Regions from separate parts of the Allobosea minatitlanensis genome, predicted to be linked through region 1. Evidence: riboswitches for the same ligand, from Rfam matches in the RefSeq annotation. Region 1 holds a riboswitch; the other holds the start of a gene.
The links. Region 1 has a riboswitch for cobalamin ahead of ACWH43_RS06395 (TonB-dependent receptor plug domain-containing protein). Riboswitches for the same ligand answer to the same signal wherever they lie in the genome.
Positions count from the first base shown of each region.

Region 2: another riboswitch for cobalamin. It lies ahead of metE (5-methyltetrahydropteroyltriglutamate--homocysteine S-methyltransferase); the one in region 1 lies ahead of ACWH43_RS06395 (TonB-dependent receptor plug domain-containing protein).

Region 1 is NZ_OZ224509.1:1,327,918-1,331,806, forward strand. Features, by position in the region: gene ACWH43_RS06395 (TonB-dependent receptor plug domain-containing protein) at 1-1,737, opposite strand, end outside; cobalamin riboswitch at 1,860-2,056, opposite strand; gene ACWH43_RS06400 (hypothetical protein) at 2,477-3,073, opposite strand; gene ACWH43_RS06405 (hypothetical protein) at 3,070-3,201, opposite strand; gene ACWH43_RS06410 (hypothetical protein) at 3,321-3,659, shown strand; gene ACWH43_RS06415 (hypothetical protein) at 3,723-3,889, opposite strand, start outside.
Region 2 is NZ_OZ224509.1:2,321,592-2,325,480, forward strand. Features, by position in the region: gene metE (5-methyltetrahydropteroyltriglutamate--homocysteine S-methyltransferase) at 1-1,641, opposite strand, end outside; cobalamin riboswitch at 1,754-1,955, opposite strand; gene ACWH43_RS11620 (hypothetical protein) at 2,280-2,513, opposite strand; gene ACWH43_RS11625 (isocitrate lyase) at 2,580-3,889, opposite strand, start outside.

The DNA.
Region 1 (3,889 bases):
GATCAGCGTCGCCGAGAGGGTGAGCTTCTCCATCGGGGTCCAGGTCGCGGTGGCGCTGGCCTTGTGGCGCGGCCGGCGCAGCAGCTCCTGCCGGGCGCTCTCGTCCTTGGCCAGGGTAAAGGTGTAGTCGGCGCGGATACGGAATTGCGGCGAGATCTCCAGCGCCGCGAAGGCTTCGACGCCATTCGTCCGGGCCCTGCCGACATTGGCGTAGGAATCGAAGGTCGCGTTGGTGACGATCAGGTTGCGGATGCTGTTCTGGAACCAGGTGGCGCCGAATTGCAGCTTCCGGTCGAAGAGGGGCTGCTCGAAGCCGACGTCCCAGCCGCGGCTTTCCTCCGGGCGCAGGTCCGGATTGCCGTGGAAGTTGTAGCCGGGGCGGTAGTCGACGAAGAGCTCGTTCAGCGTCGGCGCCTTGAAGCCGGTGCCGTAGCTCGCCTTCAGCTTGGTGTCCGTCCAGGGCAGGATGACGGCCGGCGCGACGCGCCAGGTCGTGTGGCCGCCATAGCTGTCGTCGTCGTCGCGGCGGATATTGGCCGCCAGGAAGAGGCGGTCCTGGATATTGCCCTGATATTCGAGGAAGGCGGCCCTGTTGCCGTTGGAGGCGGTGAAGTTCGTCGTCTCCAGCCGCTCGCGCTCGTATTGCAGGCCCATGATCAGGTTGTGGCCCTTGGCGATATCGAGGTCGCCGCGCCAGTCGACCTTGGTGCGCTCGCCGAGATATTCGGTCGGCAGGCCGAGCAGGCCGAAGGCGTTGGGCGAGCGGTTGAAGCGGTCCTGGTTGGTGTAGGAGACGCCGAGGCGGCTGACGAAGCGTCCGGCGAACGGGTCCCAGACCACCTCGCCGCGGGTCATGGCCTGCGCGTAGTTCTGGCTCGAGCGATAGGGGGTCGGCACGCTCGGGTATCCGGCATCGTAGGGGTTGAGGAACTTGCCGTCGGTATAGCGGCCGGTCCAGTTGACCCGCAGCGTGTCGGTGAGGGCGAAGCCCAGCCGGGCCGAGTAGGTGTAGGAATCATAGGCGTTCGGCCGCACCTTCCGCCCGGGCGGGATCAGTTGCGACGGTACGGAATCCGTCGAATCCGAGCGGAAATGGCTGAGGTTGAAGGCGTAGTCGAAGCGGTCCGTGCCGCCGCTGAAGCCGGCCGACTGGTTGAAGGTTCCGTGCGAGCCGGCCTCGACCCGGGCGGTCACCTTCGGCGGGCCTTCGCCGCGCCGGGTGGTGATGGAGATGACGCCGCCGAGGGCGTTGGCGCCGTAGAGGCCGCTCTGCGGGCCGCGCAGCACCTCGATGCGCTCGATGTCGTCGGTCTGCATCGAGCCGAAATCGAAGGAGCGGTTGGGCGTGGAGGGATCGTTGGCCTCGATGCCGTCGATCAGCACCTTGACGTGGTTGGAGTTGGTGCCGCGCATGAAGACGGAGGTCTGCCCGCCCGGGCCGCCGATCTGGACGAGGTTGAGGCCGGGTACGGTCGCCAGCGCCTGCGGCAGCGTCCGGCGCTGCTGCTGCTCGATCTCCTCGGCGGTGACGACGGTGACCGAGCTCGCCACCTCGCGCACCGGCGTCGGCTTGCCGGTGGGGCTGACGACGATTTCGTCGAGCGCGACCGAATCCTGCGCGGCGGGTGCGGCCGCGCGATCCTGGCCAAGGGCGGCGCCGGCGGAGCAGGCCAGGCCGAGCAGCGAGACGGAGAGCAGGAGGCGGCCGCGTCCTGCGGCCTGGCTTAAGGAAAACACGCGGGGAAACCTCGGGCGTTGACGTCTGTGGCACGTCACCGCGAACGCGATCTCCCCTTCGCCGCCAGATGGCGGCAAACGGTCGAATCAGCGATCGGCACACCCCGTCCGAACGTGCTCGCGTGTGACCACGGCAGACGGCAGGTCTCCTGGCTCGCGGGTCGGTGCCTTCCGCCGCCTTCCCGGGGCCGAGTCCCCAGTGGCGTCTGGCGAAAGGCTCGCCGCTTACAGTTGCGGGGGCAGCCGCGGCATGGGGCGGCAAGCCGCCCGCACCGCGTTCCCTTTTGATCCCCTGAGGGAACCGTCCCGTTCACGACTAGGGCGAAAGCATGGCAAGGTCAATTGGAGCCGCTCGATTTCCAAAGCCGGCGCGAGAGGCGCTTTTCGGCCGCCGGATCGGTGTGAAACGAAGCATCACATGGCAATGAGGCGGGATTAACCGGGAATAGGCGGGATCAGGCGGAAAGCGGCGGCGCTGCAAGGAGTTAGGCGGCAGGCGGCGCGGCGTTTAGTGCCATTTGATCCTTCGCGGTTTTGGCGGCCCGAATTCCAGAAATTCAGGAAGCCAGAAATCGGGCCTGCCGCTAACCCCTTGAAATGTCGTCGGCGCGGTCGGCGGAACTCGGAACAAATGCGCCAGTGTGCCGCTCTCGCTTCCGAGTTCGGTAAAACGACGATTTTTCAATGCGATATGAGCGAAGAGCGGGCATCATGCCCGTTTCCGAACTCGGAAGCGAAATCATCCTCCTCGCGGACCTTTCCGGAAGCGCTCGGCTGCACGGCGCGCAAGATCTTCCTCGTCGACGGCGATCAGGGCGAAGCTCGCGACGATGTAGGCCAGGCGCAGCCGTTCCCGATCGATGTCGGTCTCCGGCACGGAATCTCTAACCATCATCCAGGCCCTGTCGAGAGCGCCTTGCGCCCGCGCGACGTCGGCTGGATCGCTGAATGACGAGAAGGGAATTGTGATGGCCTCCCTGAAAAGGCTGGCTGTATCCGCCGGCAACCCGCCGGTCACCCTGTCGTTCCGGGATGTTTTGGCGCGACGCTCGAGCTCCCTGGCATCCGGCAGGTCGACTTTGAGATAGTACGACTCGACGGGGCGGTCGATGCGCCGGCCGCCGAAATCCATGGCGAAGGCATCGGCCACCTCCGGCCTGCAGAAACACCAGCACATGCCGTGCAGCCCGAGCGGGGTGGTCTCGGAATCGAACCAGGCCGCCCAGCGGTACATGATGCCGTATGCTATGGGCCCCGGGGTGCGGTCGAGCGCCACCTGATAGGGATGCGACCGGTTGCGGTGCTTGGGCGTGATCTCGCCCTTGCGCCTGGTCATTGCGGCCACCACCGCAGCAGCAGCCCCCCGGCAAGCCCGGCCGCGACGACGATCGCGAGGTAGAACAGCCCCTCGCGCCGCGCCTCGCGGGTGCGCATCTCATACTCCTGGTTGTCCCCGCTCTTCACTGCGACCTCCGCTCCTGACTCCCTTTGTCATAGAACGCCCTTGAGAACAGAACAAGAACGCGTTTCCCTAGGGTCGCCCTGGCGACACAGGGGCTGGGGCTGAAGAAAGGAGCGCGTCAATGCGTAATGCCAAGCGGGAAACCGTCGCACACCTCACCTATTTCGTCGTCCAGCCGTTCAAGGCCGTGAAGGGGTCCAGGGGCAAGATCTCGGCCGAGGAACCGATCCCGGCGCGGGATCATGACCACGCCATGCGCATGTTCGAGCGCTTCAAGCCGATCCGCGCCGGCGTCGTCGCCTTCCGCCGCACCGGCGATCCGGCGACCGGCGATTGGGAGGATGCGGTCATCATCGCCCGTCATGGCCTCCTGTCGGCCGAGGTCGACGGCATGACCGATGCCAGCGAGGCCGAGTTCGAGAGCTGGGAGCTCGGCGCGCATGATTTGAAGGTCGCTTAAAGCGCCAATGCATCAATATGCATGAAATTGCATAGGCCGGGCCCCGCGCGAGCGGGGCCCGATTCATTTTGCCATCCGCAACCCGCGCCGGCACTCCTTGTCGGCCCCGCGATAGGCCTTGAGCGAAACGCCCGCGGCCACCTCGCCGCGTGCCGAGCCCTTCAGCTTGTCCTCGACGAAGTTCGAGAGCTCCTGAGCCGTATTGGCGCAATAGACCCGCGCCACGGTCC
Region 2 (3,889 bases), 990 kb from region 1:
CGGCGGGCGCACGCAGCGCGAGCCGTAGCTCTGCACCCAGCCATGGCGGGTGAAGGCGAAGCCGGCGAGCTGCTCGCCGAAATACTGCACCATGTCGTTGCGCTCGAACTCGCCATGGACGAGCACGTCGAGGCCGATCTCCTCCTGCCAGCGCACGGTGCGGGCCGTCTCCTCGCGCAGGAACTGCTCGTATTCGGCATGGCCGAGCCGGCCCTTGTCATGGGCGGCGCGGGCCTTGCGGACCTCCGGTGTCTGCGGGAAGGAGCCGATCGTGGTGGTCGGGAAGGCGGGCAGGTTGAAGCGGGCGCGCTGGAGCTTCGCGCGGTCGGCGAAGCCGCTCTTGCGGCGGGCGAAGGCTTCCGTGACCTGCGCCATGCGTGCGGCGACGGCCTTGTCGTTGACCTTGGGCGAAGCCCGCCGGGCGGCGGCGGCCGCGGTCGAGGCCGCGAGCTTGTCCTTCACGCTCTCGCGCCCGCCGGCGAGCGCCCGGCCGAGCGTGGCGAGCTCGTCCATCTTCTGCACGGCGAAGGCGAGCCAGCCCTTCACCTCGGCATCGAGATTGGCTTCCAGCTCCAGGTCGATCGGGCTGTGCAGCATCGAGCAGGACGGCGCGATCTGGACATGGTCGGTGCCGCGCCGGGCCGCGACCGGCTCGATCTTCGCGAGGACCTTCTCCAGATCGGTCTTCCAGACGTTGCGGCCGTCGACCACGCCGAGCGAGAGCACGAGGCCGCGCGGCGCCTTGGCGAGAACCGCGTCGAGCTGCTCGGGCGCGCGGACGAGGTCGAGATGCAGGCCGGCGACGGGCAGGGCGACGGCGGTGTCGAGATTGTCGCAGAGCGCGCCGAAATAGGTCGCCAACATCAGCTTGAGCTGCGGCAGGGCGTGAGCGATCGTCGCATAGGCCCGGCGCAGCGCCTCGCGGGTGGGCTCGTCGAGGTCGAGCACGAGGCAGGGCTCGTCGATCTGCACCCATTCGGCGCCGTTGGCCGAGAGCCGGCGCAACACGTCGACATAGACCGGGAGCAGCTCGCCCAGCAGCGAGAGCGGGGCGAAGTTCGGGTCCTTGGCCTTGCCGAGCTTGAGGAAGGTCACCGGGCCGAGCAGCACCGGACGGGTCTCGTAGCCGAGCGCCTTTGCCTCACGGTATTCGTCGACGGGCTTCAGCGAGGCGAGCTCGAAGCGCTGCCCGGCCTCGAATTCCGGCACCATGTAATGGTAGTTGGTGTCGAACCACTTGGTCATCTCCTGCGCCGGAACGCCGTGATGATGGTCGTGGTCGTGATGGGCATGGCCGCAGGAGGTGTGCGGCCCGGCCGCTCCTTGAGAGCCGCGGGCCATGGCGAAATAGGTGCCGAGCGGCACCGGCCCGCCCTTCCAGCCGTAGATCGCGGGAATCGCGCCGACCATCACGCTGGTGTCGAGCACCTGGTCGTAGAAGGAGAAGTCGTTGGACGGGATCACCGTGATCCCTTGCGCCTTCTGCCGGGCCCAGTTGGCGGCGCGCAGGCCGGCGGCGGTGTCGAGAAGGGATTTCTCGTCGGACTTGCCGGCCCAGAAGCTTTCGAGCGCGGTCTTGAGTTCGCGGCGCGGACCGATGCGCGGCGTGCCGAGAGCGGCGACGGAGACTGATTTTGACATAGGCTCAACCCCAATAAATGGGGGCAAAGGCCATAGCGGACGCGGAGCGACGACCGCCGGACGCGTGTCCGGGCGGAGCCGCCAAGCGCACCACCGGGACACCCCGCCCGAGGACGTTCACGTTGTCGGGGCAGGTCTCCTGGCTCGCGGGTCATCGCTCGTGCCCGTCTTCCCAAGGCCGAAGGCCTCAGTGACGCAGGTGGGCAAGAGCTCGCCGCTTACAGTTGCGGGGGCAGCGCCGGCCTCTCACCGGCTTCCCGTCTTAGCTCCCGCGCGACAGGCCGCACGGGAGAACCTCGACGGTGCCAGTATGCCGATCCCGCCGCAAACGTCAATGGAGATATAAAGACATCTTTATGTCTTTGAATGTGTCGTCGAGCGGTGAGGCAGCGCCGCCGGCTGGTCCCTGCTGGTTCTCATGGGAGCGCGGTCATCCCGGACGCGGCCCTCGGGCCGGCCTTTGGCCGTCCCCCGGAGAGACGCTGCGCAGATCCGGCATGGGTTCCGGGGCAAGCGCGAGACGATCCCGTTTCCCCGTAACATCAGCGGGCGCCAGGGGCGGGAAAGCGCGAAACCCGGCGGGCCTGGCCCGCCGGGTTTCCTGAAGCGATGGTCTCGCGGATATCCTTGGGGGGGAATCAGCCTTCGCTCGCTCTGGCCGGCGCCCGGACGAGGGGCACCATCTGGTCGCCCCAGTTGCCGCTGCCGTCATGGAAACGCGAGACGCGCACCAGCTCGATCGAGATGCCGGCCTCGACGGCGCGCTGCACCGCCTCGTTGAGACGATGAACCGCGTCGGCGAGGCGGTTGATGGCGCGGTCCTCCGCGGACATTTCCGGCTTGGGGACGATCTTGAATTCCGGCTGGGACATGATGGCCTCCCTCTGGAGAATGAATGGGCTGGAAGGCCGGCGCGGGATGCGCCGGCCATGTCTCGATCAGGCGGCGGCGAACTGGTTCATGGCGTTGGCGTGGCCGCCGGCCTTGAGGGCGCGTTCGCCGGCCACCATCTCCTTGAAGCTGTCGCCGAGGTCGGAGCCGACCTCGTGCTGGTGCTTCACCGCCGAGATGCCGCGCCGGATCTCCTCGCGCTGGACGGTGTTGACATAGGCCTTCATCCGGTCCGCCCCGAAATAGCCGCGCGAGAGCTCGTCGACGCTCTTGGCGGTGAGGTGGAAGGTCGGCAGCGTGATCAGGTTGTGGAAGACGCCGGCCTCAGCGGCGATGTCCGCCTGGAAGCGGGCGAGCCTGGCATCGGCCTCGCGGCCGAGTTCGCTGTCGTCGAGATCGGCGGCCATCAGTGCAGGGCCGTCCGGATAGTCCCCGGCTGCGATGCGCCCCTCCTTCAGCCATTCGGCCCGGACCTGCCTGCGCAGGTTCAGCGTCCAGTTGAACGAGGGCGAGTTGTTGTAGGCGAGCTTGGCGCCCGGCGCCGCCTTGCGGATCTCGCTCACCATCGCGGCGATCTCGGCGACGTTCGGCGTATCGGTCTCGATCCAGAGCAGGTCGGCGCCGCCCTCGTTGATGAAGGCGATGCAGTCCTCGACGACGCGGGCGCGGCCCGAGCCTTCCTTGAACTGGAAGAGGCCGTTGGGCAGCCGCGCCGGCTTCACCAGCCTGCCGTCCTGCCAGAGCGCCACGTCGCCGTCGCGCAGCGGCGCTTCCGCCGTGACCGGCTCGGTCTTGAGCCATTTGGTGTATTCGGCCGCGAGATCGCCCGGCTTCTGGCTGACCGGGATCTTCTGGGTCAGGCCGGCGCCGAGGCTGTCGGTGCGGGCGACGACGACGCCGTCGGCGACGCCGAGCTCCTCGAAGGCGAGGCGGCAGGCGCGCAGCTTCTCGATGAAGTCCTCGCGCGGCACGGTGACCTTGCCGTCCTGGTGGCCGCACTGCTTGGCGTCGGAGACCTGGTTCTCGATCTGCAGGCAGGAGGCGCCGGCCTTGATCAGCTCCTTGGCGAGCAGATAGGTCGCGTGCTCGTTGCCGAAGCCGGCGTCGATATCGGCGATGATCGGGACGACATGGGTCTCGAAGCCGTCGATCGCCGCGATCGCCTCGGCCTCCGCCCTGGCATCGCCCGCTTCGCGCGCCGTCTTCAGCGCGCGGAACAGATCGTTCAGCGCGACCTCGTCGGCCTGGCGCAGCGAGACGTAGATCTCCTCGATCAGGTCGGCGACGGCCGTCTTCTCGTGCATCGACTGGTCGGGCAGGTGGCCGAAGCGGTTGCGCAGGCCGGCGACCATCCAGC